Regions from separate parts of the Paenibacillus sp. 2TAB19 genome, predicted to be linked through region 2. Evidence: predicted binding sites of a transcription regulator. Region 2 holds the regulator's gene; the other holds the start of a gene.
What was found. Region 2 encodes LexA, which represses DNA repair genes until DNA is damaged. Its sites were predicted from a motif close to CGAACATATGTTCG; they were not measured.
Positions count from the first base shown of each region.

Region 1: AB4Z33_RS20150 (DNA polymerase IV) is a predicted target of LexA. The motif match lies at 8,565-8,578, and genes of this name have one in related genera.

Region 1 covers NZ_JBFRGE010000047.1:31,242-47,391, forward strand. Annotated here, with positions in the region: gene AB4Z33_RS20115 (DAK2 domain-containing protein) at 1-1,077, shown strand, start outside; gene AB4Z33_RS20120 (DegV family protein) at 1,113-1,970, shown strand; gene recG (ATP-dependent DNA helicase RecG) at 1,975-4,050, shown strand; gene AB4Z33_RS20130 (stage VI sporulation protein F) at 4,116-4,403, shown strand; gene AB4Z33_RS20135 (SOS response-associated peptidase) at 4,638-5,336, opposite strand; gene AB4Z33_RS20140 (DUF2515 domain-containing protein) at 5,502-6,830, shown strand; gene AB4Z33_RS20145 (YolD-like family protein) at 6,827-7,153, opposite strand; gene AB4Z33_RS20150 (DNA polymerase IV) at 7,150-8,415, opposite strand; gene AB4Z33_RS20155 (spore germination protein) at 8,705-10,252, shown strand; gene AB4Z33_RS20160 (Ger(x)C family spore germination protein) at 10,271-11,491, shown strand; gene AB4Z33_RS20165 (GerAB/ArcD/ProY family transporter) at 11,508-12,620, shown strand; TPP riboswitch at 12,694-12,809, shown strand; gene AB4Z33_RS20170 (ABC transporter substrate-binding protein) at 13,032-14,078, shown strand; gene AB4Z33_RS20175 (thiamine-binding protein) at 14,107-14,409, shown strand; gene AB4Z33_RS20180 (ABC transporter permease) at 14,399-15,181, shown strand; gene AB4Z33_RS20185 (ABC transporter ATP-binding protein) at 15,184-16,047, shown strand; gene AB4Z33_RS20190 (TatD family hydrolase) at 16,031-16,150, shown strand, end outside.
Region 2 covers NZ_JBFRGE010000016.1:85,043-101,192, forward strand. Annotated here, with positions in the region: gene AB4Z33_RS09880 (TIGR01457 family HAD-type hydrolase) at 1-663, opposite strand, end outside; gene AB4Z33_RS09885 (ribonuclease H-like domain-containing protein) at 715-2,061, opposite strand; gene AB4Z33_RS09890 (DEAD/DEAH box helicase) at 2,058-4,343, opposite strand; gene AB4Z33_RS09895 (autorepressor SdpR family transcription factor) at 4,544-4,822, shown strand; gene AB4Z33_RS09900 (SdpI family protein) at 4,828-5,466, shown strand; gene rnz (ribonuclease Z) at 5,556-6,494, opposite strand; gene metH (methionine synthase) at 6,610-10,074, opposite strand; gene AB4Z33_RS09915 (1,2-dihydroxy-3-keto-5-methylthiopentene dioxygenase) at 10,191-10,739, shown strand; gene AB4Z33_RS09920 (HAD family hydrolase) at 10,818-11,606, opposite strand; gene AB4Z33_RS09925 (hypothetical protein) at 11,631-12,137, opposite strand; gene AB4Z33_RS09930 (aldo/keto reductase) at 12,198-13,187, opposite strand; gene AB4Z33_RS09935 (DUF896 domain-containing protein) at 13,277-13,468, opposite strand; gene AB4Z33_RS09940 (LysM peptidoglycan-binding domain-containing protein) at 13,646-13,933, opposite strand; gene lexA (transcriptional repressor LexA) at 14,180-14,800, shown strand; partial or broken gene glnA (type I glutamate--ammonia ligase) at 15,360-16,150, opposite strand, start outside.

The sequences.
Region 1 (16,150 bases), on a different contig from region 2:
ATTCGCAAGCAGGAGCCAAGCTCTGCGCAAGCGAGACTGTCGACGGAAGCCATTGAGTTTTTATACGACATGGAATTTTTTATCAATCGCAAGCTGATCGGCAATAAAGCGGCGTTTTTTGATGAATCCGCTTACAAACGTGCGCTCGAGAAGGACGGAGACTCCATTCTCGTCATTACGGACGACGACATTATCAAAGTGCATGTTCATTCGCGCAAGCCTGGCGATGTGCTTAACTTATCTCTGCCTTACGGCGAGTTGACCGATATTCATATCTTAAACATGAGAGAGCAGCACCGCGAGCTGCTGGAGCAGGAGCATGAAACATCCAATTATGCGACTGCAAGCTTAGCTGCAGCGGAATTGCTGGCGGGGCAAGTGCCGGATGCGGCGGTAGCGCCTGGACAAGTATACGAACGCGCTCCTTACGGCATCATCGCAGTAGCTCTTGGCGACGGCATTGCCGACATTTTCCTCGAAAATGATGTGGATACCGTATTGTCCGGCGGACAAACGATGAATCCGAGCACGGAAGATTTCGTGAAGGCAATCGAGGCGCTCTCCGCTGAGCATATTTATTTGCTTCCGAATAACGGCAATATCATTCTTGCCGCTGAACAAGCTGCCGAGCTTAGCGAACGCAGTGTGACGGTTATTGCTACACGTACGATTCCTCAGGGGCTGGCGGCTGTGCTTGCCTTCAAAGAGGATGAATCGATGGAGCGCAATACGGACTGGATGCGGAATGCGGCTGAACAGGTCGTTTCCGGCCAAGTAACGAAGGCCGTTCGGGATACGACGATCGAAGGGGTCTCGATTCGCGAAGGCGAATATATCGGCATTAAGGAGAAGACGATTGTTGTTTCTGATCCGGCTGTGCTGGGCGCGTGCCAGTCGCTGCTAGCCAGCATGCTGGCGGACGGCGGCGATCTCGTAACCGTGCTTACAGGCGAGGATGCCGACCCGAGCGTAACCGCGGCATTGTGCGAATGGATTGCCGAGCAGTACCCAGAGCTTGAGACCGAGGTGCAAGAAGGCGGTCAGCCTCTTTACCCTTATTTGTTCGCCGTTGAATAATTGGCAATCGTTATTATGTCCGGGAGGGGATTCCTATGGGGAAGGTTCGAATTGTAACGGATAGTACCGCTGATATTCCGCTCGAGGTAAGAGAGAAGCTGGGTATTTCGATGGTGCCGCTCAAGGTTCTGTTCGGGGAAGAAACGTATTTGGACGGCGTGACGATCCAGAACGAGGAGTTCTACGCGAAGCTGACCTCATCGTCCGTTCTGCCGACGACCTCGCAGCCGTCGCCGAACGAGTTCTCCGAGATGTACGAGCAATTGCTCGCCGAGGATCCGGAAGGGCCGATTATTTCGTTGCACTTATCGGCAGCGCTGAGCGGAACGTATCAATCGGCGGTTATTGCGCAGTCGATGCTGGAGGACGCCGGCGATATTACGATCATTGATTCCAAGTCGGCTTCGTACGGCTTCGGCATGCGTGCTATTCGGGCGGCCGAGATGGCGCTGGCCGGTGAATCGAAGGATGTCATCCTGGCCGAGCTGCAGCGTCTCGAAGGCGAGATGCAAATTTATTTTTTGGTGGATTCGCTTGAATATTTGCAGAAGGGCGGACGGATCGGCAAAGCTTCGGCACTTATAGGTTCGATTCTTAATATTAAGCCGATTCTGTCGCTGGACCCGGACGGAACGGTCTATCCTGTCGATAAGGTGCGCGGAACGAAAAAAGCGATGGCGCGCGTGCTTGAGATGCTGAAGCAGCGCTTCGACGCGCAGGAGCCTGTGTCGATGACGATTGCGTGGTCTTCAGGTCATGATACAGCTATGGAGCTGTGTGAATACTTGAAGGGCCATTTCAATATTCAGCATATAGGCTTCACGACAATCGGAGCGGTTATCGGAACGCATACGGGACCGGGGTTATCGGCCGTATTTATGTACAAGGTGTGAGTGAATGATGATTAGCTTAGATCAAGTTTCCGTTAAACAAATTAAAGGCGTGAGCGCTCCTAAGGAACAGGAGCTTCACGCCTTTGGCATTCAAACCGTCGCCGATCTGCTCGACTATTTTCCATATCGGTACGAGGACTATCGCATTCGTAATTTGGCAGATGCCAAGGATGGCGAGAAAGTGACTGTGCTTGGCCATATCCGCGGTAATCCGCTGCTTCAACGATACGGAAAAGGGAAGTCGCGGCTGACTTGCAAGATTGAGATTGACGGATGGCTTGTGACGGCCGTCTGGTTCAATCGGCATTACTTGCAGGAGCAGCTTACGCTTGGGCGTGAAGTGATGCTGACGGGCAAATGGGAGCAGCATCGGCTGCAGATGACGGTATCCGATTCGGAGTTTCAGGATGGCGGCAGCACGGCTACAGGAGGCAAGGCGGCTAAGAGCGGTACGCTTCAGCCCGTCTATTCTGTAGGCGGCAGCATTACGCAGCCGTGGATGCGAAAGACGATTCGCCAAGCGCTGACGCAATACGAGACGATGATCGAGGAAGTGCTGCCGCATGAGCTGGTGCAGCGTCATCAGCTTATGGCTAGGCGCGACGCTGTGCGCCATATTCATCTGCCGGAGGACGCGAAGGAAGGACAAGCTGCCAGGCGGCGCCTTGTGTACGAGGAGCTGTTCCTGTTCCAGCTCAAGCTGCAAGCTTATCGCGCGCTGAATCGCAAACGCGGCGACGGCTTGGCGATGCGTGTGGAGAGCGAATGGATACGGCAGTTCGCGGCAACGCTGCCATTCGAGCTCACCGATGCGCAGAAGAAGGTCGTCAACGAAATATTGATGGATATGCGCCGTCCATCGAGCATGAACCGGCTGCTGCAGGGCGATGTCGGCTCGGGCAAAACGGTCGTTGCTGCTATCGCGCTGTATGGAGCGGTCAAGACCGGTCATCAAGGCGCGCTCATGGTGCCGACGGAAATATTGGCCGATCAGCATATGCGCTCCCTGCAGAAGCTGTTCAGCGGGATGGGGATCGAGGTCGGCTTGCTGACGGGAAGCTTGACGGAGCGGAAGCGCCGCGATGTGCTTGCCGGCTTGCAGATGGGGATGATCGATATCGCGGTTGGCACGCATGCGCTTATTCAAGACGACGTATTCTTCCGCAGTCTTGGACTTGTCGTGACCGACGAGCAGCACCGGTTCGGCGTTAATCAGCGCAGCGTGCTGCGGCGCAAGGGGATGAATCCGGACGTGCTGACGATGACGGCTACGCCGATTCCGCGAACGCTTGCCATTACGGCGTTCGGGGATATGGACGTGTCAACGCTTCGCGATCGCCCTCATGGGCGCAAGCCGATCAAGACGTATTGGGTGAAGCACAGCATGATGGACCGCGTTCTGGAATTCATTCGCAAGGAAGTGGATCAAGGGCGCCAAGCGTACATTATTTGTCCGCTTATCGAGGAGTCGGAGAAGCTTGACGTGCAGAACGCGATCGATCTGCATATCCAAATGCAGCAAGCGTTCCCGCAGTATAAGGTTGCGCTTCTTCACGGGCGGCTGACGGCAGCCGATAAGGATGCCGTCATGAGCGCCTTCGGTGCGAACGAGACGCAGGTGCTCGTCGCGACGACCGTCGTCGAGGTTGGCGTCGACGTGCCGAATTCGACGTTAATGGTCATTATGGATGCGGAGCGCTTCGGCCTGTCGCAGCTCCATCAGCTTCGCGGACGCGTTGGACGCGGCGAGCATCAGTCGCATTGCATTCTCGTGTCCGATCCGAAGTCGGAGACCGGACGCGAGCGGATGAAGGTCATGACGGATACCGATGACGGCTTCGAAGTATCGCGGCGAGACCTGGAGCTTCGCGGACCAGGCGACTTCTTCGGAACAAAGCAGAGCGGGCTCCCCGAGTTCAAGCTGGCCGATATGGTGGCTGATTACGAGACGCTGGAAGAGGCGCGCGATGACGCGGGCGAGATCACGGGACAAGACGATTTTTGGACCAATACATCCTATGCAAGGTTGCGCGCGCTGCTGCAGAAGGATCAAATTTTTCAAGGGGAGCAATTGGACTAGGCAATAATTCCTTAATTCCGGCATATAGTTAACCGTTAACACTGTCGGTTGGAGGTGTCTAGACTGTGAGTTACCAAAAGTACGGCATTAAGCCGCAGTTGGTCGAGCGCGTCAAATATAAGTTGAAAAATCCGGTCACGAAGGACCGGATTCGAGAGCTGCTGGGCAACGTAACGAAATATGATTTGCAGGAACGTCCGAAGGTGCGCAGGCTGGTGAAGGCTGCTGCCGTTATTTTGCAGGAGCCGCTCACCGATGTGCAGGAGGATCAAATCGTCGCTTTCGTTCTGGGACAAAAGATTGATCCGAACAATACGTTTCATTTGCTCAAGCTTTGGGGCATGTTTCGCTGACCTATCCGGTCGGCGATTTTTTTTTGTTGTGGGGCAAGCTTAGCTTGCATTAAATTGCATTGCAGTGCCGTTGGTGCCGTTGCGGACTCATGAGTCCCCTATAGGAGGGGCTGGAGTCCATTAGGGACATCGGTGTTCGCATGATCCGTCAAATGATGCGAAACCCATTATTAAGGCCTCAGGTGTCCTCAGCTCCACCTTACTATGAACTAGATGATGCGTGTACGCCCGAGCTTAGAACAGCCGCAACTGCTCGTCCACCATCATTTGCTCAATTAATTCGGGGGAGTCGTTGCGCACGTTGCCTACAGCGGAAGAGACGGCGTAAGCGACCATGTCGCGCTCGTCATATGGGCGCAAGAGCGGCAGAATGGCTTCTACGTCCTGCGTCTTGCGATCAAGCCATAACGCTTCATTCTCTGGCTTTAAAATGACCGGCATTCGATCGTGAATAGGAGCCATTAACGGATTGGGTTCTGTCGTAAGGATGGTACAGCTGTTTATTTTGGCACCATCGGGAGAGATCCAAGTTTCGTAGAGACCCGCCATGCTGAATATCTCACGGCTCTTCAACGTAATCCGCATCGGCTGCTTGCCGCCGCCGCTTAGCTTCTTCCACTCATAGAATCCGTCCGCGGGAATGAGGCAGCGCTTGCTGCGAAGCGGCTTCTTGAACGCTGCCTTCGCGGCTGCCGTCTCTGCTCGCGCGTTAATCATCATGAAGCCGACCTTCGGATCATCGGCCCATGGCGGAACGAGACCCCACTTCAGCTCGCCGAGCCGATTGGCGCTCCCATCGTTAATGACTGCGAGCACTTGCTGGCTCGGGGCTACGTTATATTTTGGACGATGGAACGGAATGCCTGTCTCGTCTACCATATACCGCACCATTAGCTCTTCTATCGTTATTGTGAGCGTATATCTTCCGCACATCGCTTCCAACCTCCGTCTGCTGCTGCTCGCTTAAGGCAGAGCGTAAATTTGGCTCTATTATACTATGACTTCCCCTGTATGCCCAACTTGCACGCCCGCTTCCGTATGGCAGCCTGCGACTTGGAGGATACTGGTCTTATAAGGTGATGATCGGGAGGGGCGTGTATGGACAAACAGGGAAGTTTCCGAGGGCGAAGGCAGCAGCGGGGAAGCGGCGAATCGTTTCTCGGTCGGCTGCTTGCGCTTCCGCGCGCTGCTGTCGCTTATGCTGTCGGGAAGTGGAAAGCAATGAGCGTATCGGAGCAGATGATCGCGGAAGCATCTCCGCTCCTGCTGTCGCCAGCTGCGATATCCCGGCTGACGGCTGCGTGGAGAAGGCTGGAGGAGGAGGCGGAGACGTCGCCCCTTCATGCTTCCGAATCGTGGACGGATGAGGAACTGGCACTCATCTCACAGATTCGCACGGAGACGGACAAGTGCAATCGGAATAACGTAACGCGGACCGAGGCGTACCGGACCGTCTATTTTCGCACGCCAGTGCTTCATTGGGCGCTGCTTGCGCATCTCGTCTCGCGCAACGGCGGCTGGAATATGACGGATCTGCAAGGGGAGTGGCTGCCCTATTTGCTTCGGGACGATCAGCGGGAGGAGCTGTTCTCTTTCCTGGAACGCGCGAATGCGCTTATTTTCCAAGATGCCTACCCGCAGTTGCTGCTCTACGAGCGCAGCCTGAGGGAAGGGAGAAGCCTATTCCATCTGTTGCCGGCGTTTGACGTTTCGGTGTTCATGGCGCCTGTATGGCGGCAGTTCTGGAAGGAACGGGATCCGGTTCCCTTGACGGTGGCGCTTATCGTTAACGAGCAGCATTACATCGAACAGCGCGTTATACAGAACGAGCATTTCAAAGAAAAGGTGCTGCAAACGCTGTTCTTCGGTCTGCAGTCCGTGCTGCAGTTGAACGGCGTCGTCTTTCCTTACGGCAGCGGCGGCAAATCAGCTGCCGACGGGGATTGCAGCACGGAGGCAGGCACGCAGCTGGCGGGTATCATTATCGAGCGATTCGAGAATGTAGAGGAGCGGGTTGAATTCGGCAAGCAGCTCTATGCGATGCTGTTCGGCATCGCTCCTGTTCTCCACGGCGCGCGCTGCTTCGCTGCCGCCGTGAAGCATACAGGCTCGCGGGCCGACTTCGCGCCCCAGCTCTATGCCCGCATCCGGCAGTTGCCGCCGCAGCGCGTCTATAAGGAGCGGCTTATCGGCGGCGCGTTGAAGCCGGGCGCGAAGCCGCTGTATAGCCCGGAGCTGCCGTCAGCTTGGGGGGATCGCCCTGTCGCTCCTGCCGAGAAGGGAGATTGGTTTCATTCGGCAGATCAAGTGCTGCCTTACTTCCGCAAGTTGCCGCTGCCGCCGGTGTTCGAGCTGACGAACGAATACGGACTCATCCTGAATAAGCTTGAGCTTGCCGTACTTGCGGCGCAGCGGCAGAAGCTTTAGTCGCTGCTCGCGACGCCTTCAATATCCCGGACCGCGAACCACTCGCCGTCGATCATGAACCGGCCCTTCTGTGAATCGACCCGATCAACGATGCCGATAATCGTGAGCTCCTCCAGCGGGTGGAACATCCGCAGCGTGATCGGCAGCCGCAGCTGCAGCGATTCGGCGACGGCGCGGGAGACAGCTTCCCATTCCTGCTCATCGAGCGAGGCGCGCGTGCGCCGCTTCAACGCTTCGTTGTTCCGGACAATCTCGGCTTTGTGCTCAGGCAGCATCATGCGGCTCGATTCCCACAGTCCGTTTCCCTCAAGCTTCTTTCTCATTTGTAATGGCCTCCAATTTTGGCGGAGCGGTCTCGCGCTTGGCCGCTCGGTGTGTGCGATACGGCGCGTATAATGCTGGCGTCGCCGTATTTTTGCTTAATAGCGTCGGTCGTCTTCTCCAGCGCGATCAACTTCTCCCGGTGCAGATCGAACAAAGAGAGCTGGTATTCGTCATCCGCCGAAAATTGCGAGAGGCTGACGCCGACCTTCCGGACAGGCAGGCCGTCCCAATGCTTCTGCAGCAGCGTCACGGCGGATCGATATACTTGGTTCGTAATATTGGTCGGGTCCTCCATCTTCATCTGCCGGTTGAAGCCGCTCGGACGGTCGTAGTCGGCGCCCATGCATCCGACGGAAACGACATGTCCCATGTAGCCCTTGCTGCGGCAGCGCTGGCATACAAGCTCGACGAGCTCCAGCAGCACGACCTTAATCTCCGCCAGGCTGCCGTAATCGCGAGGCAGCGTCATCATATGGCCGACGGTCGTAGGCGCGACCTGATGCGTGCCGGGCGTTACGGGGCTGTCGTCGATGCCGCTGGCAATGCGCCAATACAGCTCGGCGTTGATGTCCGAGTTTTTGCCGAATTTGCGGCGCATCATCGCTTTCAGCTTATCCAGCGGCGTTCGCGCGATATGGCCGATGGTCGGCATACCCATCGCATTGAAGTGGGCGTTCATCCGGTTGCCGACCATGAACATCTTGCCTACCGGCAATGTCCATAGCGTCTCTTCCAGCAAATCCTTGGTTAGCGTGTAGATGCCGGATTCGTTCTTCTTGGCATAATTGTCGCAGGCGGTCTTCGCCAAAATTTTGTTCTCGGCGATGCCGAAGCGGGTGTAGATGCCGGTCTCGGCCAGTACGCGCGCCTGTATGAGCTCGGCGAGCTTCTCCGGCGGGCCGTACAGCTGCAGCGATCCCGTCACGTCGAGAAACTGCTCATCGATTGAGTACGGCTCGACCAAATCGGTGAAGCTTTCGTAAATTTGCGTAATTCTCATCGACGTATCAATGTAAAGCTTCATGCGGGGCTTTACGATGACGAGATTCGGGCATTTGGCGAGCGAGTCGCCTAGCCGCTCGGCGGTTGTGACGCCGAATTGTTTCGCCAGGGGGCAGGCGGCGAGAATAATGCCGGATCGGCGCTCGGGATCGCCGGCGACGACGAGCGGGAGATCCTTGTATTCGGGATGCTCCGCCTTCTCGACGGAGGCGTAGAACGACTGGCAGTCCGCCAGCATGACAACTCTTTGACGGGGCATCGTGTTCCTCCTATACTGTGCAGAACGTTTGTTTAAATATAAGAAAGCATAAAATGGGATGCTTATACTGTGCTTATATTTCTCCGGAATGAAACGCGCCTCGCCGCCAAAGTACGGCGTTAGCCGTTTCACCTTGCCTTATTATATACAGAACATACGTTCTTATGCTATAGGCTCCGCTATGGTTATTATTTACAATCATAAGGAGACGGGATGATCTTACATATATTCAACCAGTTTGCGCCAAAATAGAGGCAACATGGAAACGGAAAGGTGTCCGAATGCCGCTATGAAAAAAAATGCCCAGAAGGCGCGAACGCCGCTTAGTCCGTCGCTTCAGGCTAATGCAGATGCGATCCGAAGCCGCTTCGGCGGCAGCTTCGATCTGGTCGTTCGTATGTTCCGCAGCGATGCGACCCCCAGCCGGGAGCTTGCGCTTATCTATATCGACGGCATCGTCGACGCAGAGACCGTGAACGTTAGCATTATGGAGCCGCTGATGTCGATGCAGCTTCCGCAGCATGCGCATACGAAGGAAACTAAGCTGCTGGAGGCTTTGCGCGATTGCATTGTATCCGTTGGCTCCGTAGGAGAAATGTTCACGCTGGAGGAGGCGCTGCAGGCGGTGTCTGACGGCTTATGCCTGATCGTAGCTGAAGGCTGCACGTCGGTGCTGACGGCCAGCGTTACAGGCGGCGAGCAGCGGTCCGTAACGATTCCGCAGACGCAGACGGTCATACGCGGTCCGCAGTATGGTTTTGTCGAAAATATCCGGACCAATATTAGTCTTGTTAGGCGTATTATCCGCTCAAGCGATCTTCATGTGCAGATGCATAAGATCGGCCGCCAAACGCATACCGACGTCGCGGTGCTTTATTTGAACGGCGTCGTCGACGAAGGCGTGCTTAAGGAAGTGTATCGCAGGCTTGGCGATATCGATATTGACGGCGTGCTGGAGAGCGGCTATATCGAAGAATTTATTCAAGACGAGACATTCACGCTGTTCCCGACCATTCTGAACACCGAACGTCCCGATACGGTAGCCTCGATCCTGCTGGAAGGACGAGTGGCGATTATGGTGGATGGCACGCCGATTGCTCTGATGGCGCCGATAACGTTCTTCAGCTTCTTCCAATCGCCGGAAGATTATTATCAGCGGTTCGATATAGCAACGCTTGTGCGGGTGATCCGATATGTGGCGTTCATTGTATCGATCTTGCTGCCGGCCTTATATATTGCCGTTACGACCTTTCATCAGGAAATGCTGCCGACGACGCTGCTTATTAGCATAGCGGCTCAGCGAGAGGGCGTCCCTTTTCCAGGACTCGTAGAGGCGCTGCTGATGGAGATGACGTTCGAGGTGCTGCGCGAAGCGGGGCTGCGGATGCCGCGGGCCATCGGACCTGCCATATCGATTGTAGGAGCCCTCGTGCTTGGGCAATCGGCCGTGCAGGCCGGCATTGTATCGGCGGTGATGGTAATCGTCGTCTCGTTCACGGCGATCTCGAACTTCGTCATGCCAGAGTTCAATATGGGCGCGGCATCGCGCATTATCCGGTTTATCTTCATGGTGATGGCGGGCATGTTCGGCTTCTTCGGCATCTTCATCTCCGTGCTGCTTATGCTCGTTCATCTCGTGTCGCTGCGCTCGTTCGGCGTGCCCTATATGTCGCCGATGGCGCCGGGGTCGGCAAGCCAGTCCGTATTTCGTGACGTATTCATCCGCCTGCCATGGTGGGCCATGGTATTTCGCCCATTCGATCTTAAGCTGCGCAATCCGCGACGGCTGCCTAATCGCCGGAAGCCGCCGGCACAGAGGCATTCAGACAATCCATAACGGAAGGAGGGGGGGCGTGTGATCGGAAGGAGGCTGCTATCCGGACTGCTGGCGCTGCTCATTTGCTTGCCGCTGGCGGGCTGCTGGGGCAAGGTTGAGTTAAGCGATATCGCGATCGTATCGGCAACGGGCATCGATTGGAAGGATGGGCAGTGGCAGTTGTCCTATCAGGTCGTCATTCCGCAAGCAATTTCCGGCCAAAGCGCTGCGGCGGGCACGAACGCGGCGGTTAATGTGTTCTCCACCAAAGGGGACAACTTTCGGATTGCGATCAGCAAGGCGAGCCTGGAGACGCCGAGACGGCTTTTTTTCGCTCACAACCAAGTCGTTATTATTGGACAGGATGCAGCGCGCAAAGGCATATCCGCGCTTGCGGAAGCCTATCTCCGAAATCCCGATTCGCGCGAGACGGTCAGCGTATTTCTGACGAAGGGCAACGCGCGCCGCGTACTGGAGCAGCTCATTCCATTGGAGAAAATACCTGGGGCCGCCATTCAGCAGATGATCTTCAATGAGCAGTTGAACGGCTCGACCTTCCAGGAAACGACGATGCATAAGGTGCTTAAGGATTTGCTTGGCGGGGCACAGGTTGTTGGCATACCGAGTCTGGCGATCTCCGGAACGGGAGAAAGTCTAGACCAGGTAGACAAGCTTAGCCGAACGAATACGTCCTCCAAGGTGAGGCTGATGGATCTGGGCATCGTCTCCGGCGATAAGCTCGTAGGCTGGATTACGAAGGAAGAAAGCTCAGGTCTGATGTGGATCAAAAATCAGATCAAGAAGACGACGGTAGCGTTCGGCTGTCCGGATGACGGAAAGGAGGGCAAAGTCTCCTCCATTCGTATTACGAAGGCGAAAACGAAGCTTCGCCCGCAACGTTCCGGCAGCAAGTGGACGATGCATATTGAGACAAAAGCGGAAGGCACGCTGCTCGAGTACAACTGCAGCGGCGACATGAATAAGCCGAAAGAAGTAGACCAGACCGCGCAAGTGATAGCCGAGACAATCAAAGCGACGATGGAAAACGGTTGGAAAGCTGTTTTGGGATATAAGGCGGATGTGGTTGGTTTCGGTAATATCATTCATCAGAGGCATCCGGACGCTTGGAAGCAGATGAAGGGGGATTGGCCTGACTTATTTGCAGAGATGGAAGTGAAGATTGACGTAAAGGTGAAAGTGAATTCAGCGGGCATGAGCGGCGGCGGATTTAAGAAACTGCAGGAGAAGGCGCGTTCATAGACGGAAAGGAGATGCCATGCAGCAGATCGGCAAACAACAGTTGTATATTCTGATTATTGTTTTCTTAATCGGCAGCACGCCGCTGTTCGAGCTCGGCATCAAAGCGAAGCCCGATTCATGGCTTGCGATGACGATGGCTGCGGTCATCGGATTGCTGTTGACCGTTGTTTATGTGACGGTGCAGAAGCGCGCGCCCGAAGCGGGACTCGGCGAGCTGATCTTGATGCATTTTGGCAAATGGCTCGGCGGAGCGGTTGGACTTGTCTATGCGCTATGGTTCGCCTATGAATCGATGCGTAATGTGCGAGACGTAGGGGAACTGACGAATATGGCACTCTTGACCGTGACGCCCAAATGGATGATTATGCTGCTCATTCTGTTTGTCGCTGCGTACACGGTCAGCAAGGGGCTTGAGGTGTTCGTGCGTGTTACACAGCTGCTGTTCCCGATTGCGGGGATCAGCTATTTGTTTATTATTTTGCTGTTGTTTATCGCGAAGCTGCCTGATATTCACCAGTTGCTACCGCTGATGGAGAACGGGATAGGCCCGATTGCGAAGGCGGCGTTTCCGGATCTGGTTTCGTTTCCTTTTGGGCAAATGGTCATTTTTCTTGTCTATTGGAAATATTTGAAGGAGAAGCAAGTGCTGCGGAAGGTCACCTTCTGGGCGCAAGTGGGCGTATCTGCCTTTTTGATTTTTATGAATATGCTCGTGATGAGCGTACTGGGCCTCTCCTTGTCTGAGGTTACGGCGCTGCCGCTGCTGCAGGCGGTTCAATTGATTCGGTTGGCGAATTTCCTCGAGCGGCTGGACGTTATCGTTACGCTGCTGCTATACATCGGACTCTATGTAAAAATGACGGCACTGTACTTGGCGGCGGTCCTTACGCTTAAGGAAGTGACGGGGGCGGCTTACCGTCATTTGGTCTGGCCAGTCGGGATGGTCATCTACGCTGCATCGTTTCTGGAACCGAATAATACGTATCATATATGGCTAGGGTTCGATGTGACGCTGAAAATCGTTCCGTTATTCCAAATCGTGCTGCCGCTGCTTCTGCTGATCGTCGGTGTGCGCAAACGGTACAAGAAGGCGGCGCAGCAGCATTCCGACGCAGGGCAAACGGGTTAATGCCGACCTTCTAGCTTCAAAAAAAGATAGCTATTTAGTCGGGATTTGCTATAATAGGCATATTGACGAAACCGAATATGTTCCGGGGAGCTGGTTAGGCCGGCTGAGAGGGGATTTATGTATATGCAATCCCGACCCTATAAACCTGATCTGGATAATGCCAGCGTAGGGAAGATAAGCTTTGCGCGTTTCATGCAAGGGACGACCGTTAGATCGTGCTTCTAACGTCATGCCGAAGCAGCGTGCATAGGCGCAGCCGAATTTCAGGCGTCCTTCCATACGGGAGGACGCTTTTTTGCATGCGGCAGCGGCCGATCGCACGGGGGCAACCAACCGGACACAGACAAGATATCCTTTCGATTCGTTTCGTTTCGACAAAATAAAGAGATACAGGGAGAGGGAGACAGCAGGATGAAGAAACAAACTGGACGAATGACTTGGAGGCTTACGGCGCTGTTAATGGCGCTCGTTATCGTACTTGCAGGCTGCGGCGCGAACAGCAATAAGCCGGAGAGCGGCAACGCGGGAGAGAATGAAGGGAGCGGCGCGGATAAGCCGCTGACGAAAGTACAGGTCGTGCTCGACTGGACGCCGAACACGAATCATACGGGGCTGTATGTGGCTCGGGATAAAGGGTTCTTCAAGGAGCAGGGGCTTGACGTTGAAATTATTCAGCCGGGCGAGAGCGGCGCTGACCAAATGGTCGCTTCCGGCAACGTACAATTCGGCGTCAGCTATCAGGAGTCGATCACCATGGCTCGTATCGCGGGCGTACCGCTCGTATCGCTCGCGGCAGTCATTCAGCATAACACGTCGGGCTTCGCTTCGCCTGTCGATAAAGGCATCGATTCGCCGAAGAAGTTCGAAGGCAAAACATACGGCGGCTGGGGCGCTCCGCTTGAGGAAGCGGTCATTGATTCACTCATGCAAGAGGAGCAAGCGGATGTGAAGAAGGTTAATATTATGAGCATCGGCGACGGCGATTTCTTCACGGCTGTTAAGCGTGATATCGACTTCGCTTGGATATATTACGCGTGGACGGGCGTCGAGGCCGAGCTGCGCGGCGAGAAAATCAATATGGTATATTTGACCGATTATAGCGACAAGCTGGACTATTATACACCGGTGCTTGCGACAAGCGAGAAGCTGATCGCTAAAGATCCGGAGCTCGTTAAGGCGTTCGTTGCGGGCGCTGCGGCAGGCTACCAATATGCGATCGACAATCCGGAGGATGCGGCCGAAGTATTGATTCAGGCAGAGCCGGATCTGAATGCCGAGCTCGTTCGCGCGAGCCAAAAGTGGTTGAGTCCGAAATACCAGGACGATGCCGCGCAATGGGGCGAGCAGAAGCTGAGCGTATGGGAAAATTATGCGAACTGGATGTTCGACCACAAGCTGCTGGAGAAGGAGCTTGAGGCGGACAAAGCGTTTACGAACGACTTTTTGCCTAAGAAATAATTCATACTGACGAAAGCAGGGGAAACGAATGGCTAATGCACTGGTAAGCATACAAATATTGCCGACGACGCCGGGCGGAGAAAGCGTCATTCCGTACGTCGATCGGGCGATTGACATCATTAAGGCAGCGGGCGTGCCCTACCGGGTAGCTCCGCTGGAGACGACAATGGAAGGCGAGCTGAGCTCTTTGCTAGGGGTTGTGCAGCAGATGAGCGAAGCGATGGCAGAGATGGGCTGTCCGTCCGTTATTTCGCAAGTGAAAATCTACTATAATCCGGCAAACGGCGCTTCGATGGGCAGATTGCTGGAGAAATATCCAGATGGGCAATAAGTCGGGCGTATGGGCAAAGGTATGGCCGCCGGTAATCGTTATCGCTGTACTGCTGGCTTGCTGGCAGGCGGTGACGATGTGGGGACAGGTCGATCAATGGCTGCTTCCCAGCCCATTATCGATCGTACAGGAGGCGGCCTCGGCGAACGTATGGCCGCGGTTAGCGGAACATACCGGTGCGACGCTGCGGCTTACGCTGCTCGGATTTGCAGGCGGATCGGCGGCGGGCTTCTTGCTCGCCGCTTTGCTGCATCTAATTCCGGGTTTGCGTACCGCAGTCTACCCGCTCCTCGTCGTTTCGCAGAACGTCCCGATCGTCGTGATCGGCCCGCTGCTTACGATGTGGCTCGGCTACACGCTGCTGCCGAAGGTGCTGCTCGTTATGATGGTATGCTTCTTCCCAATCTCGGTAGCCATGCTTAGCGGCCTCACGAATACAGATCCGCAGTTGCGCAATTATTTGCAAATGATCGGCACGGGCAAGTGGCAGCTGTTCTGGAAGCTGGAGCTGCCCCATGCCGTCATTCATCTGTTCTCGGGGCTTAAGCTTGCGGCATCCTATAGCGTACTTAGCGCGATTGTCGCGGAGTGGCTCGGCACGAATAAGGGACTGGGCTACTTCATGCAGCTGTCGGCCAAAGGGTTCATGCCGGAGCGGGTATTCGCGTCGGTATTCATCATCGTGGCGCTTAGCCTGTCGCTGTTCGGCTTGATGACGCTGGCCGAGAAGCTGCTCTTGCGCTGGCGTCCTGCCAAGAAGGAGGGAAACTAGCAATGAGCGATATAACAGATCAAGAGCGACGAACGACGATGGCTGCAGGTGCTGGAGCGGCTGGAGCTGTTGCCAAAGCGCTGGAGGTTAAATCGGTCAGCAAAAGCTTCGGCAAAGGAACAGCCGTGAAGGAAGTGCTCGGAGGGCTGTCGCTGACGGTCGGCGAAGGGGAATTCGTCTCCATCGTCGGGCCGTCAGGAAGCGGCAAGTCGACGCTGTTCCAGGTCATCGGCGGCTTGGAGCGTCCGACTAGCGGCGAGATATGGATCGATGGCCAGCAGGCGACGGGACAGACGGGGCATATCTCGTATATGCCCCAGCAATCGTCGCTGCTGCCGTGGCAGACGGTAGCCGGCAATATTGAACTGTCGCTGACGATCGCTGGCATGGAGCGCAAGGAAGCGAAGCGCAGCACGGAGGAGTGGCTGCGCCGCATCGGGCTTGAGGAATATGCAAAGAGTTATCCGCATGTTCTCTCGGGGGGCATGCAGCAGCGCGTATCCTTCTTGCGGGCGCTGTTGTCGCCGCAGCGGCTCATGCTGCTTGATGAGCCGTTCGGTTCGCTCGATGCGCTGACGCGGCTGCAGATGCAGAAGTGGCTGTTGTCGATCTGGGAGGAGAACCGCAGGTCGGTGCTGCTTGTCACGCACAGCATCGATGAGGCGTTGTTCTTATCCGATCGGGTTATCGTGCTGTCGTCCTCGCCTGCAGTTGTGCTCGAGCAATTCGACGTGCCGTTGGCAAGGCCGCGCAGCGAAGCGATGTGGTCGGAGCCTGCGTTTATTGACCTGAAGCAGCGGATCTATGAGCTGCTTCAGGCAGGAGCGGGAGAGAAGGGGGAAGCGGAATATGCCAAACGCCGTTAACGGGGAAACAGCAGCAGGGACGTGGATCGATGCTCATATCCATGTCGATCATTATGAAGCAGCGGAACGGGAAGCGATGCTGGAGCGGGCGTTTGATGCGGGT
Region 2 (16,150 bases):
AGCATGGCCGGCTGCAATATCGGTAGCGATATTATCGCCGATTACCCATGTTTCCTCTGCCGATTGCCCTAATCGGTTCAACGAATAGTTCATTAAAATAGGCGATGGCTTTCCTATTATGACAGGTTGCTTGCCCCCAGCGGCGGCGAGCATGGCGCCAATCGAGCCTGCTCCCGGCTGCAACCCGTTCTCAGTAGGCAGCAGCAAATCGGGATTCGTCATAATAGATGTCGCGCCTTCCAAAATATAACGTACAGCCATTGCCAATCGAGTATAATTGAATGCCCGATCAATCCCTTGCAGCACATAATCCGGTTTGTCCTCGGTTATCGTGAGTCCAGCCTCGCTGACAGCCTCGCGAAGCCCTTTCTCTCCAATGACAAATACGGAGGCGCCGGGCGACTGCTCAGCAATATACGATGCAGCAGCTTGAGCGGAGGTGCATACATCATCCGCTTCTGCCAATATACCCATCGATCGCAGCCTATCGGCTACTTCCTCTGGCGTCGCGGACGAATTGTTCGTCACATACTTGTAAGCAAGGCCGCTGTCTCTCAATTCGGATATGAGCTTGTCAGCATGTTCAATCCGCTTCGAACCGTGATAGATTGTACCGTCCAGATCAATTAGTAGACCGCTCATCGTTCGCTGTTTGGTTGTCATTGCGGTATACCTCCTTAAGTCCTAAGAAAAAAATTGCATGTTATGCAACGGCTATTTGAGATAACCATAGCGTTCAGCCTTACCCGTCAGCCTTGATATCCGTTTGCGAAGCGCTTCCAGCTCCGCAGACTTCTTCTTATCCCTTCGCTGCAGCGGCTGGCTTCCCATATGCTCGAGCGCTTCCCGCGCATATTGCAACGCTGTTTGAAAGTCTTTCTGCTTATGCTCATAATACATGGCCAGTTCCGTGCAAGCTTCAATTGAGTAAATGCCGTATGCAAGCGATGAATGAATAATGACCTTCTGCCACAATAACACAGCGCGCCCCCAATTTCCAGCCTTCTTATCACGCGCGGCTAGCATAAGAAGCGCCGATGGCGCTGCGATTTCGGAGCGGACAACCTGCTCGAACAAGATGTCTGGCAGCTTATAGCTCCCCATTCTCTCGAGCCATAATCCTGTGCGTACCATTTCCTCCGGCTGATCGGGACGCAGGAACGTCGCAGCCTCCATATCGTCAAGCAAATGGCCGAATCGAATCGCTAAGCTCACAAGCGACAGCATATCGATCTCATTATGGCGGAATACGCCTTCCAGCGTATCGGGATCTCCCGTTGCAAGAAACTCGAAATAAAGCTGCGGAGCAAGAGAACCCGGCACATCATCTAGACGAGTAATGCCTAGCCGTTCCTCTTCGACATGGCTTAGCTTGCAAGACGCAAGCGTATTTCTCCATATCGACCTAGCCGGATGCAAAAAATCGAGATGCAACGGCTGCCACATCCCCCGATGAAATCCGTTCAAAATAAATCGATTTTGCATGACGGGCCAATCGAAGGTTTTGCCGTTATAGGTAGCCAAAAACGTATAATCGTTCAGCTTCTCTGCTAAATAAGCAAGCATGGCCCGTTCCTCAGCAGGATGCCTGATAACCGCTTGCTCTACAATGATCGAGTCTTCTCCTTGATACGCAAGTCCCACCATGAACGGAACATTGCCTGTTCCGACGCCAAGACCCGTCGTCTCCAGGTCAAGAAACATAATTTGATTCGCTTCCGCAGTCTTGTCATCGCCGGGATGAAAGGCCTTCAGCTTGCCGGCAACGAGTCCAAGCTCCGATAACGTATGTGTTCCGTGCTGATAATCAAGCGGATATACGATCTTGCGCAGCAGAAATTGTCCCGTCTCATTCGACTGCAGCTGTACGCCAAGCTTCTTCCACTTAGGCGACAGTACTTCTTCTGCCTCATCTATATGCTCTTCAGCTTCAACCATAGCTTCTGCTTCTGATACAGCTTCATTCTCGACTCGCTCGTTAACGATCTCCTCGAACATCTTCGTATCCTCGCTTGCGCTATTGCCGCGCAGCCGGTTCATCCGATCCCGAAGGCCGCTCATGGCGTACCTCCGGCTTCATTAAGAAGATCAAGCGCCTGCTGTTTGCCGAGCAGCCCTACCTCTTCAATCGGTCCTACACATGCCGGACAGCCGCTCAAGCAGGAACACGATTGAATCACTGACTTCGCCTGCTCGATCAGCGCGTCATGCACCTCGTACAATCGCTCGCTGAGGCCAATCCCGCCAGGGTACCGGTCGTAAAAGTATATCGTTGGCCGCTGCGTATGGACGGCTTTCACCTGCGGCACGACGCGAATATCGAACGGATCGCACATTAAGTAAAGCGGCGCGATATGCACGAGCACGTTCGCGATGCCGAGCAGCGCATATTGCATTTCGTTCTTGCTTTTGCGAGCCGCCGCCTCCTCGCTGAACGAGAACCAATAGCCGCTCGTATGAAGCTCCTCCTCCGGCAGATGAATCGGGCCTGAGCCGATGTTCTCATGCGTGCGAAGCTTAATCTTCTTGAAAATCGTAGCTTTCGCATTGACGGTCACCTCGCCGTACTGCCGGACGAGCTCGCCTACTTCACGTTCCTTATCGACATGGAGCACCTTAAGCTCCACAGCTAAGTTTGCATCGGTATAGTAGTCGACGTTAACCTCGCGAACATAAGCTTTTTTCTCCGGATAATCCAGCTTCTCGACTTGATATTGTACACCTTCATGAATATAAATCGCTTCCTCATGAATAAGCGTAGGAGCGCTGAACCGATCAACCTCGCCTAACACGCGGCTGCCGTTCGATATATCGATAATGACAAAATTCTCTTGCGCCGCCGAACGAAGCGAAATGTTATGAGCGGGAAACGACTGCTCCATCCAGTACCAGCGTCCGCCGGCCTTATGCAGCACCTTCTCCTCTACGAGAAATTCCATCATATCCTCAAGCGACTCGGAGCCAAACCTCTCCCCCGCCTCGAAAGGAAGCTCATATGCCGCGCATTTCACATGATCGATCAATATAAGTAAATTATCAGGATGAATGAGCGCTCGTTCAGGCGGCCGGTTGAAGAAGAAGTCCGGATTCTGAATCATGTATTGATCGAGCGGATTGCTGCTTGCGACCATGAATGTAACCGAGCTCTCTTGTCTTCTTCCTGCGCGTCCAGATTGCTGCCATGTGCTTGCGACCGTACCCGGATAACCGTTCAGCACGCATGCTTGAAGCTGACCGATGTCGATACCAAGCTCCAGCGCATTCGTGCTGACAACACCCCGAATTTCTCCTGTTCGCAATCCATGCTCGATCTCGCGCCGCAGCTTCGGCAAATAACCGCCCCGATAGCCCCGTATGGTCTTCGCTTCCAGCTTGTCTTTAATGATATCCTGCAAGTACGTGAGCAGCAGCTCTACCCTGACACGGCTGCGCGCGAAGACGATCGTCTGAACGCCTTGCTTCAATAACATGCCGGCCAGCTTCTGTGTCTCTAGCACACTGCTTCGACGGATGCCCAATTGCTTGTTGACGACTGGCGGATTATAAAAAACAAAATGTTTCTCGCCCATCGGAGCGCCGTTATTATCGATTAACGCAACGCTTTCTCCGATCAGCCTTTCCGCGTGATCACGCGGATTGTCGATCGTCGCTGAGGCGCAAATGAATTGCGGATTAGACCCGTAAAATTTGCTGATGCGCTTCAATCTGCGAATGACGTTAGCTACATGGCTGCCGAATACGCCGCGATAAGCATGTACCTCGTCAATGACAATGAACTTCAAATTCTCGAACAGCTTCACCCATTTCGTATGGTGCGGCAGAATCGCTGAATGAAGCATATCGGGGTTCGTTACTACAATATGCCCTGCATTACGAATTGCGGTTCTTACCGTCGGCGGGGTATCGCCGTCGTACGTATGCGTCTTAATATCAACTTCCATCAGATCTGCCAGCTTCTGCAGCTCCGTCACCTGGTCTTGAGCCAGTGCTTTCGTCGGGAACAAATATAGTGCCCTTCCCTCATCGTTGCCCAGTAATGATTGAAGGACAGGCAAGTTGTAGCACAGCGTCTTGCCCGACGCTGTCGGTGTGACCGTGACGACATGTCTGCCTTCGCTGACAGCCTGGAACGATCCCGCTTGATGCGTATATATTTCATTTATTCCCCTCGCTTGCAAAGCACCCTTGAGCGCAGGATGCAGACGATCCGGGAGAGGTACTGTTCGTGCTTGTTTCGGTTCAATGGTGCGCCAATGCGTCACATTGCCCATAATCTCGTCGTTTTGTCGTATATGCTGAAGCCATTCCTCAAGGCTTGATGCTCTGCCTGTCCAACGGTTCATGACCGTTCACTCCTCGTTAACCCCATGTTGCTTATTATTTTACAGAATACATGTTCGTGCTGCAATTTTATTTTTTGACAAATGGAACTTGAATCCGCTTGATCTTAGCCGTGTCATCTGCTATCATTCGATTAAACATTTAGATAATCATCTAAATATATACACCTATCATTTGTTTTCTTAAAGAGAAGAGGAAAGCGATGTCCATCAATCATGCATTCAAAGCTTTATCCGACCCCACTCGCCGCAAAATATTGGATCTGCTCCGCGAACGCGATATGACCGCAGGCGAGATTGCCGACCACTTCCAAATGACGAAGCCCAGCATCTCGCATCATCTAAGCTTGCTGAAGCAAGCGGAACTAGTATGGGATGAACGACAGGGGCAACATATTTATTATTCGCTGAATACGACCGTTTTCCATGAGTTAATGAAATGGATCGTTTCGTTTCAATCATCCAAACCAGAAGGGAAGTAATGCTGATGAACACCAAACGCTTTACGTGGTTAATTATTATCATCGCCCTCGTTGCAAGTGCCGTCGTCTATAGAGATATGCCAGATCAAATGCCGATCCACTGGAATGCCAAACATGAAATCGACAATTACGCCCATAAAGCAATTGCCCTATTTCTACTGCCTGCCGTTATGGTGCTCGTGAACGCATTCCAATCCATCTTGCCAAACATCGATCCGAGAAGGCGTAATTATGCGCAATTTGAATCAAGCCTCAATCTCATTCGTTTAATTATGACGATCGGATTATTGACGATTCATGGCTATACCATAGCTATTGGATATGGCTATAGTTTCAGCATCGCGTATGTCATTCTCCCGTTTCTAGGCATTCTCTTAATGGTCATAGGCAACTATATGCCAAGATTCCAATACAACAGCTATGTCGGCATTAAGACTACGCACACACTCGCGAATGAGGAAGTATGGCGCAAGACGCATCAATCAGGGGCTAAAATATTCGTCATAGCAGGCCTTACCATTTTGGCTTCTATGATGATTCCGACTCCGTTACAAAGCTATACCATTGCAGCGATCATTTTAGCAATGGTCGTCGTCACATATAGTCTCGGCTTCTATTATTCCCGAAGTTCGCTTAAGCAGTGAGTTCCCAACTATGCGCAACATACAAAAGACATACAGGCGAGCTGCCTATATGTCTTTTCTCACGGGATGCCATCACCTGCGGTCTGCGGCTATACCCGTCTCTTAATCTCTATGCACTTAAGATCAGTAGCTGCAACAATTTCCCCATCAAACAACCGCTTAGCTTCTTCTTCCAGCTTCGACAAATCTTCATTGTGATAGCGGCCGCTGAAATGAGTCATGACCAGCATGCTAGCTCCTGCCTCGGTAGCCGTACTTGCAGCCTCAATCGTCGTGCTATGGCCGAATAAATGAGCCTTTTCCTCGAGCCCTTCGGAGAAAGTAGCCTCGTGAACGAGAAGATCAGCGCCCATTGCCAGCTCGAGAGCATTCGGAGATGGCGTCGTGTCACCAAGTATAGTTACAATTCTACCGGGTAAAGCAGGCGCCGTAACTTCCTTCGCGTAAATAGTCGTTCCATCTTGCAGCGTAATATCATGCCCTTGCTTAAGCAATCCATATTGCGGACCGGCTGCAACGCCTAGCCGCACAAGCTTATCAACGAGCAGCTTCCCAGGCTGATCGTGCTCGACAACGCGATAGCCAAAGCATGGAACACGATGAATCAACGTAGATGCCACAACAGTGAATCGTTCATCTTCATAGACAAGCTGGCCGTCCTCTTCATCCAGCTCTATAAATTGCAGATCGTAGTCGAGTGTCGTTCCGCTAATCTCGAACACCGTCTCGATGTAACGTCTTAACCCGCGAGGCCCAATCAAACGAAGCGGAGTGATTCCTCCATCAAACGAGCGTGTGCTTATCAAGCCTGGCAATCCATAAATATGATCGCCATGAAGATGAGTTACGAAGATGGTAGTCAGCTTGCTTAATTTAAGCGGCGTCTTCATTAATTGATGCTGTGTAGCCTCGCCTGCATCGAACAGCCACCAATCACAGCACGGCTCAGGCAACTGCAGCGCTATCGAGCTAACATTACGATGCTTGTTAGGACGGCCTGCGCCAGTCCCAAGAAACCATATGTGCACTGCCAATTCACCTCGCTGCATAGCTTATGTATATTCGTTAATGCCTATGAATGAAGCCCGACAGATCGGTTATCGAACCGTTGCAGGGCTTCATTGCTGCTTATAAAGTTATCGTTTATACTTTCTCGACATTGAAGTATTGCGCCTCTGGATGCGCGAATACCATTGCAGATACCGATGCTTCAGGCTCCATCATGAAACCTTCCGTTAGCTGTACACCGATGTCCTCAGGCTTCATAAGATCAAATAATGGCTCTTGATCCTCCAAATTCGGACAAGCCGGATAACCGAACGATACCCGGATACCTTGATAGCGTGCGCCGTGGCGCTGCTTCATCGTCATCTCTGCAGGATCCGGATAGCCGCAAATGTCACGCATCATATGATGGACGCGTTCAGCCATTCCTTCCGCTACTTCAAGCGCTACGGATTGCAACGCATGGGAACGCAAGTAGTCGCCGTTATCCTTCCACTCATTCGCAAGATCTCGTATGCCTTCGCCAGCCGTAACGACGAGGAAGCCTACATAATCCATTACGCCGCTCTCAACCGACTTCAAGTAATCAGACAAGCAAAGGAACGGTTCAACCTGCTGACGCGGGAATGTGAAACGCTTAATCTCTTGCGTCTGATCCTCGGGATTATAAATAATAATATCGTTGCCCGACGATTGCGCTGGGAAGAAGCGGTACATGCCATGCGTGCGAATGATTCCTTCAGCGCTGCCTCGGCGTAAAATCTCGTCAACAGTAGCCTTCAGCTGTACAGCCTTCTCATTTCCTTCGGCAAGCAGATTGTCGACATTGCCTTTCAATCCAAGGTGATGGCCGAGCAGCATCTGCATGTTCACGTACGGAATAACATGCGGAATTGGCACATCACGCAATACATGACGTTCAAGATCAGGCGGAGCAAATACAGGAGCATCCGGCGATATTTTGGAACGAACCGCACGCGTAAGCTCAGGCATCTTTTTCTTCTCTTCTTCTACTTCGCCGCCCGAAGCTTTATATGCAGCCATCTCCTCTTCCATACGCGTACGATGCGTAGGGTCCATGAGCTTGTTCGCAATATCGAGCCCGTCCATTGCATCCTTCGCATAGAGAACAAGTCCGTCATACTCAGGACCGATTCTTGTTTTCGTAAATTTACGCGTGAGCGCGGCGCCGCCGACCAGAATCGGAGCATCGATGCCCGCATTGCGCAAATCTTGCGCTGTAATGACCATTTGCTGAGCCGACTTTACGAGCAGACCGGATAAGCCGATAGCATCGACCTTCTCATTGCGGTAAGCTTCGATAAGCTGTTCCGGCGGTACTTTAATGCCGAGATTTATAATTTTGTAGCCGTTATTCGATAAAATAATTTCAACCAGGTTTTTACCGATATCATGAACATCGCCCTTAACCGTTGCAAGAATGATCTTGCCTTTCACGGACGATTCGTTTTTCTCCATGAATTGCTCTAGGAAACTGACGGACGCCTTCATGACTTCAGCGCTTTGGAGCACCTCGGCCACAATGAGCTCATTGTTGTTGAAGAGACGGCCAACTTCCTCCATCCCTCTCATGAGAGGTCCATTGATAACGTCCATTGCCGAATATTTCTGCAGTGCTAATTCTAGGTCAGGAATTAAACCTTCCTTCGTCCCTTCAATTACGTATGAGCCAAGACGCTCTTCGAGGGAAAGATTCGATATTTTCTCCTTCTTCTCGACCTTCTTGTCACGGAAAGCAGCTACGAACGAAGCTAACGTCTCATCATTCGTATTATAGATCAGCTCTTCGGCTAAGCGGCGCTCTTCATCAGGAATAGAAGCGTAACGCTCCAGCTTCTCCGTATTCACGATGGCATAGTCAAGACCTGCCTTCGTCGCATGATACAAGTAAACCGAATTAAGTACTTCACGACCTGCATCCGGCAAGCCGAATGAGATGTTGCTTAGTCCCAGGATCGTTTTCGTACGAGGATACTTTTCTTTGATCAGCCGAATGCCTTCGAGCGTCTCAACAGCAGAGCCGATATATTGCGGGTCACCAGAGCCAACCGGGAACATGTTCGGGTCAAAAATAATATCAGCAGGGTTCATGCCGTATTTATTAACGAGCAAATCATACGAACGATCCGCCACTTCGAGCTTCGCTTCACGCGAAACAGCTTGTCCTCTTTCATCGATAAGAATCATGACGACAGCAGCGCCGTATCGGTGAATTAGCGGCAATATTTTCTCGAATTTGGACTCGCCGTCCTCTAAGTTAATCGAGTTGATAATGGCTTTGCCTTGCGAATATTTCAAGCCGAGCTCAATAATATGGTCATAGGTGGAATCGAGCATTAGCGGCGCTTTAATTTTCTTGACGACCTGCGGCAAAAACTGATGTACGGCATAAGCCTCATCAATATCCGTGTCCTGCAAGTTGATATCAATAACATGCGCTCCGCCCTTTACTTGCGCTCTTGCAATTTCGGAAGCTTCATCGAACTTCTCTTCTTTAAGAAGCCGTTTGAACTTGCGGGAACCGGAAATATTCGTACGCTCGCCGATCATAATCGGACGGTTATCCGCTTCGATAAACACGGTGTCGATACCCGATACCGCATCCGGGTGCTCGCCCATCTTCGTGCGCGGCGTATAGTTTGCCATTGTCTCCGTCAAAGCTCGAATATGCGCAGGCGTCGTGCCGCAGCAGCCGCCAGCAATATTAAGCCAGCCTTGTTCTGCAAATGCCGACATCTTCTTGGCAAGCGATTCCGGCGATTCATGATAATGGCCGTTCTCATCCGGTAATCCAGCGTTCGGATAACAGCTAATTGAAGCATTCGCGATTTCACTCAGCGTTCGGAGATGGTCACGCATAAATTCAGGTCCTGTCGCACAGTTTAAGCCAATCGAGATTGGCTTCAAGTGCTCCAAGGAAATATAGAACGACTCAATCGTTTGACCCGCGAGTGTGGTTCCCATTGGTTCGATCGTACCCGAGATCATAATTGGCAGCTCAACGCCAAGCGTATCAAACGCGTTACGTATGCCGATGCTTCCAGCCTTAACGTTAAGCGTATCCTGTGATGTCTCTAGAAGCAGAGCATCAACCTGTCCTTCGATAAGAGCTACCGCTTGCTCGTAATAGCTCTCTACCAGTTCATCGAACGTAACGCCGCCCGTAACGGAAAGCGTCTTCGTCGTTGGTCCGAGCGCTCCTGCAACATAACGCGGCTTGTCGGGCGTACTATACTTGTCTGCCGCATCGCGTGCCAGCTTAGCCGCAGCGAGGTTGATTTCTCTAGCTTTCTCCGGTATATCGTAATCGGCAAGCACGACGCTAGTCGCGCCGAACGTATTCGTCTCCAGAATGTCAGCTCCAGCCTCGAGGTATTGCTCGTGAATCAACTGAATCACGTCCGGACGAGTTAGAACGAGCATTTCGTTACAGCCATCTAGCTCTGGACCGCCAAAATCATTTTCATTCAGGTCTGCTTGTTGAATCATTGTACCCATAGCGCCATCCAAAATAAGTATGCGCTCTTGCAGCATTTGTTGTATGGTTGGTTTAGACAATTCGTACACCCTTCCCAAAATCATTAACAATTAGTTTATCAGAATCGCTTAGGACTGAAAAGCAAATCCATCGACATCCGTCATCATTTGTTTTATAATTATTATATCATTTAATTTCTATTGGAAAAGAGGGAATGATCATGGCTGAAATTAGAATTCGCAATACCGAACAACGTATCTCCGGCGAAGAAAACGTCCGTGCATTTCTAGAGCAACAGGAAGTTCTATATGAACATTGGAATACAAGCAAGCTTGCTCCCGAGCTGCAAGAAAAGTTCATTCTTTCTGATGAAGAGAAGCAGCAAGTGCTTGCTACTTATGCTGATGAAATTAAAGATCTCGCTGAACGCCGCGGGTACAAAACTTGGGACATCATTACATTGTCCGAAGCAACGCCTAATCTGGATGAGCTTCTGAAGAAATTCGAGAACGTCCATACACATACCGAAGATGAAGTTCGCGCGATTACAGCTGGTAAGGGCATATTCATCATCAAAGGCACTGACGATGTTGGTTACTTTGATGTTGAGCTTGAAGCAGGCGATGTCATTTCCGTACCGGAATACAAGCCGCATTTCTTCACGCTAATGGATAACCGTCAAATCGTGGCTGTTCGTTTGTTCATCGAAACAGAAGGCTGGATCGCTCATCCATTCGCTGATCCGGTATTCGAATCGGACAAAGCGTAACGGATCGAATTCAATAATGCAAGCCCCTCATGCTGCAGCTTTGCCGTAGCCGAGGGGCTTATTTTATTGCTTATTCTTTTATTGCTCGAGTATTTGCAGCAGCTCTTCCAGATGCTTAATTTCACAAGTAGGAATAATATCGTCATTACGTACCATATCGTGGCGATTAATCCATACGGATGTCATGCCAATCGTATTTGCTCCAAGAATATCGGTCGTAAGCTTGTCACCAACCATAATACCATGCTCCGGCTCGATGCCAAGACGCTCAAGGGCATGCTTGAAGATCGATGCGGCCGGCTTGCCTTCACCGAACTCGCCCGAAATAATAATATGATCAAAATAGGGAACGAGCTGAGGAACGCCTGCCAGCTTCTCGCGTTGCAAATCCGGCGAGCCGTTCGTTAGCAGCAGCAACTTATATTTCCCTTTTAGCGAGTCCAGCACGCGGAAAGTCTCATCATAAACGATCGGACGCGACCGACGTTCAGCCGGGAACTTCTCAGCTAGCTCAGCGCCAAGCTTCGGATCATCTATACCAAGCGCTAGCAGCCCCTTCGTCCATGCTTCTCTGCGATAGCCTGGCGCAAGACTTTCCAGCTTGCGGAATTCCTCTTGCTCTCCCTCACGGAAGTTCGCCCACAAGCCTTCGAAAGGATTGATGCCAATCATCTTCGTGAATGGGTACGTCTCATACGATTCGTACAGCGCCCGTGCTTCGCGGCGAACCGATTCTTCAAGTGCGTTAACGTCTACACCCGTTAGGTCAGCAGCTGCCTGGCAGGTTGCTTCGAATGCTTCTTTCACACTGCGGTCATCCCACAGCAAAGTGTCGTCTAAGTCAAATAATACAGCTTGCTTTGCCATAATAATCATTACTCTCCCATGCCTTTATTTTTGCTGAAATGAAATACCGTTCGCTTGCGCGAACAATTTAAGCTTCTCATTAATTTCATCCGTAGGGTAACGGTTAATCAAGCGCGAGAACACCCAATTACCGCCTTTTTGCGGCTCAATGACAACGTAACCAGGCTGCGTGCTGATGCCTTTAATGGAAGAAGCCGTCAGACGCTTGTCCCCCATCATTCTACGCGTCTGTACATAGTCCTTACCGATTTGGATATAAGGACGTCTTAAGAAGAATAGACCTGCTAAAACGACATAACATGCAATGGTTACATAAAACATCGTATCGATCTGATAGTCCTTCTGGCTCTGGATCAGAATAACGTACAATCCGATGAACAGGAGCAGTAGAATCGGCGCAATATAATTGCGGCCGACGATTTTTACCGCTTTCTCGCCGTTTAGTACGATAGAACCTTCACCATGTTTTTTGCGTTGTTTGTTAACTTGACTCATGTTTTTGCGCACCTTGCGCTCCCAAGAACGTGACAAGCTTATTCCTCCTACTTCGGCCTACATCCGCAAGCCTGTCTATTATGCGAACAATCTCAATTATCCTAGTGAACGCTGGAACTTCGTAATGAACCGGTTCGGATAATCATCAGGCAATGCGCTTATTTCGTTCAACTTGTCCCAAATATCGACAGGCATCTCCCAGTCCGCCGCGCCCATATTTTCCTCGAATTGCTCTAAGGAACGAGCGCCGAATATTGGAGAAGTAATACCTTCCTTCTGCAGCAGCCAGCGTAATGACACCTCGGCTGGCGCTTTGTCCAATAGCTTCGCTGCCTCAACCACGGCATCTAGAATAGCAAAGTTATGGTCCGATGCACGGTTCACCCATGCGCTTTCGCCAACCTTCGAGGTCAGACGACCCTCCGTCGGTATGTCGCGATTGTATCGTCCTGTCAGGAAACCGCCACCGAGAGGCGCCCAAGGGATGATCGCTACCTTCTCTTCTAGACATAACGATAACATTTCCCTATCCATCTGCCTGCTTACAAGACTGTACTGAGGCTGAATAGAGACGAAGCGTACGTATCGATTCACATCGCTAAGAGCAAGCGACTTCATCAATTGCCAAGCAAAAAAATTAGAACAGCCTATGTATCGTACTTTGCCCGACGTAACAAGATCGTCAAGCGCCCGAAGCGTCTCTTCAATTGGCGTAGCCTGATCCCACACATGGACCTGATAAAGATCAATGTAATCGGTCTGAAGACGCTTCAAGCTCGCCTCTATGCCGTCCATAATATGTTTGCGGGATAGTCCTACCCCATTAATGTCGCCAGAAGTCGCCATTCTTACTTTCGTTGCAAGTACCGTCTCCGAACGTTTGCCGCGTATTGCCTTACCCACAATCTCTTCCGATCGACCACTAACATATACATCAGCCGTGTCGATAAAATTTCCGCCTTTGTCATAGAAACGGCCGATCATTTCAATCGAATCCTGTTCGCTTGTCGTGTTACCGAACGTCATCGTTCCTAGACATAATTCAGAGACGGCAAGCCCGCTTCTGCCAAGCAACCGATACTTCATAGATGAATTCCCCCATTGCTTCAGAAATGGTTCTCGTACACAAGACTTTATGGAAGAAAGGCCAAGCGGAACTCGGCCATAACAGACGCTTAATGCTTAACGTTATCCTGGTCCTCGTCCTCAACATACTTAATCGTATCGAGCTGCTGTCTGAAGTTGCTCTTAAAGTTGTTCAAATACTGCCTTCGAAGCTCATCACGCTCGGACGTTTCCTCGTCGGTCAAGCCTACCGTTTTATTTTTCCGAGAAAGCTCGTTGATCCGAGCTATTAACTTATCCATATCCATATTGAACGTTAAACTCCCCTCATGCTGTAAATGTTCTATCCTTTACTTTGACATTTTCAAAGCGTAATTGTCAAGGCGGCACTTACATTATGTCCGCAAAAAGATAAGCTGAAATAACGAAAAAAAGCATCAAACCGTCTCCGGTTCAGATGCTCTCTGCGTACAAGTTCATTATATAGAAGGAATAACAAGCTTCTGCCCCGGATACAGGTCCGTCGACTCTAATCCGTTACGCTCCTTAATCAAATAGATGACGTAGCGAATATCTTCCTTCTCACTGGCAAAACGATTAGCGATCCCCCACAATGTATCGCCTGTAAATACGGTCACAAGTTCCTCGTTGACCGCAGCAACAGCGTTCTTGCTGCCAGATGCCTTCGTACCGATCAATAGAAAGCTCGTAAACAAAAGTACGAACAGCATTGCGCATACGATCAGCTTAAGTGCATGACGTCTCACTGCAACCGTATATCGTTTATATATAGGACTAACCTTCATTTCTGGTTGCGTATGTATTGTTCTGTAAAAACTTGGACTCATCATCATCTCTCAGCACCCCAAACGTTTGTTCTGTTCTGAGAATAACACGAACAAACGTTTGTAGTCAACACAAAAATACGAACCTTTGTGCTTAAGAACTTATGTTTGTGCGAACCCGGGTTCTGTGCTATACTTTTGTACAAACATACTAATGGAGTGATCGCAGTGTCGAAGATTTCCAGCCGACAACAATCTATTCTTGATTTCATTAAGAATGAGGTCCGGGAGAAAGGCTACCCGCCTTCCGTCAGGGAAATCGGCGAAGCCGTCGGATTATTATCCAGCTCGACTGTACACGGTCACCTCGACCGTTTAGAGAAGAAGGGCCTTATCCGCCGCGACCCTACCAAACCTCGCGCTATTGAAATTTTGGATACGGAAGGCGTGGACGGTATTATCCCGCTTGCCGTCGCTAAAGTGCCAATCGTCGGTAAAGTAACAGCAGGCGTGCCGATTACAGCTACTGAGAATATTGAGGACTACTTCCCTCTTCCATCACATTTTGTTGGCGACAGCAGCGTCTTCATCCTGAACGTTGAGGGAGAGAGCATGATCGAAGCCGGCATTCACGACGGAGACTACGTCATCGTTCGCCAGCAGCGTACTGCCAACAATGGCGATATCGTCGTAGCCATGAACGAGGATGATGAAGCTACCGTTAAGACGTTCTACAAGGAGAAGAACTACATACGTCTCCAACCGGAGAATTCCTCCATGCAGCCTATTCTACTCCAGAACGTGACGATCCTCGGTAAAGTCATTGGATTGTTCAGAGATATTCACTAATCATTGAGCTACGAACAAGAAGAGGAAGAACGATAGCCTAGCGCATCGTTCCTCCTCTTCTTTATATTGATTTACTGATATTAGAAAGTTGCATTTCAACCCACAGAAGTCCTCCCCCCGTCCATCTGACTGCATAAGTTCCTATCAAAGACTACTATTGTCTCATTATTAGTCTTTTGACTGTAAGAAAGCGGCAGTCGATTAATTGTGACTAACTAATAGTTATACGATTTATCGTATAACCAACCTTACAGAGAGGCCAAATCAAGGGTTTTGATCGAAAAATCGTACAAAATCATCGGCTGCGTGGATGAATTAACCACTTTTGTATGATAAATCGTATAAGTATTTTCAGTTTACGTCTTGTTTTACTAACGTTGTGTGAAAAATCATATAAATTGAAATCATATCTAAATTGGTAAACAGTTAATCGACAGTCTCAGAAATCCAATTAATAATTCTAAATTCATCTTTATAAAGATCCAAAATATTTACAGAAAAACCCGCTAAGATTTCTGCATTCGCAGAAGCCTTAGCGGGTTATAGTTGATCCTATTGATTAGTAAAGCGTCAAGTACTGATCGCGTTCCCATTGGTGAACTTGCGTGCGGTACATGTCCCACTCGATTTCTTTGAGCTCGTAGAAGTGAGCAAGCGCGTGCTCGCCTAGCGCGTCGCATACGACATCGCTGCGAAGCATTTCGTCAAGCGCTTCCTTCAGATCGCCTGGCAAGCTCGGTATACCCGCGTCCAGACGCTCTTCCTCTGTCATAATGTAGATGTTACGGTCTGTCGGAGGAGGAAGCTCCGTTCTGTTGTTAATACCGTCAAGGCCCGCTTTCAGCATTACCGCAAGTACGAGGTAAGGGTTAGCCGCAGGATCTGGGTTACGTACTTCAACGCGTGTGCTGAGACCGCGCGAAGCCGGAATACGGATCATTGGCGAACGGTTGCTCGCCGACCATGCTACGTATACTGGAGCTTCATAGCCCGGTACGAGACGTTTGTAAGAGTTAACTGTTGGGTTCGTAATCGCAGCCATTGCTCGCGCATGCTGCAGGACGCCTGCCATATAATAACGAGCAGTTGCGCTTAGACCAAGCTTGTCCTTCTCATCATAAAATACGTTCGTATTCCCTTGGAACAACGATTGGTGACAGTGCATGCCGGAACCGTTAACGCCGAACAGCGGTTTTGGCATAAAGGATGCATGAAGACCATGCTCGCGTGCAATCGTCTTAACGACGAGCTTGAAGGTTTGGATTTGATCCGCTGCGCGAATCGCATCCGCGTATTTGAAGTCGATCTCATGTTGTCCTGGAGCAACCTCATGGTGAGAAGCTTCGATCT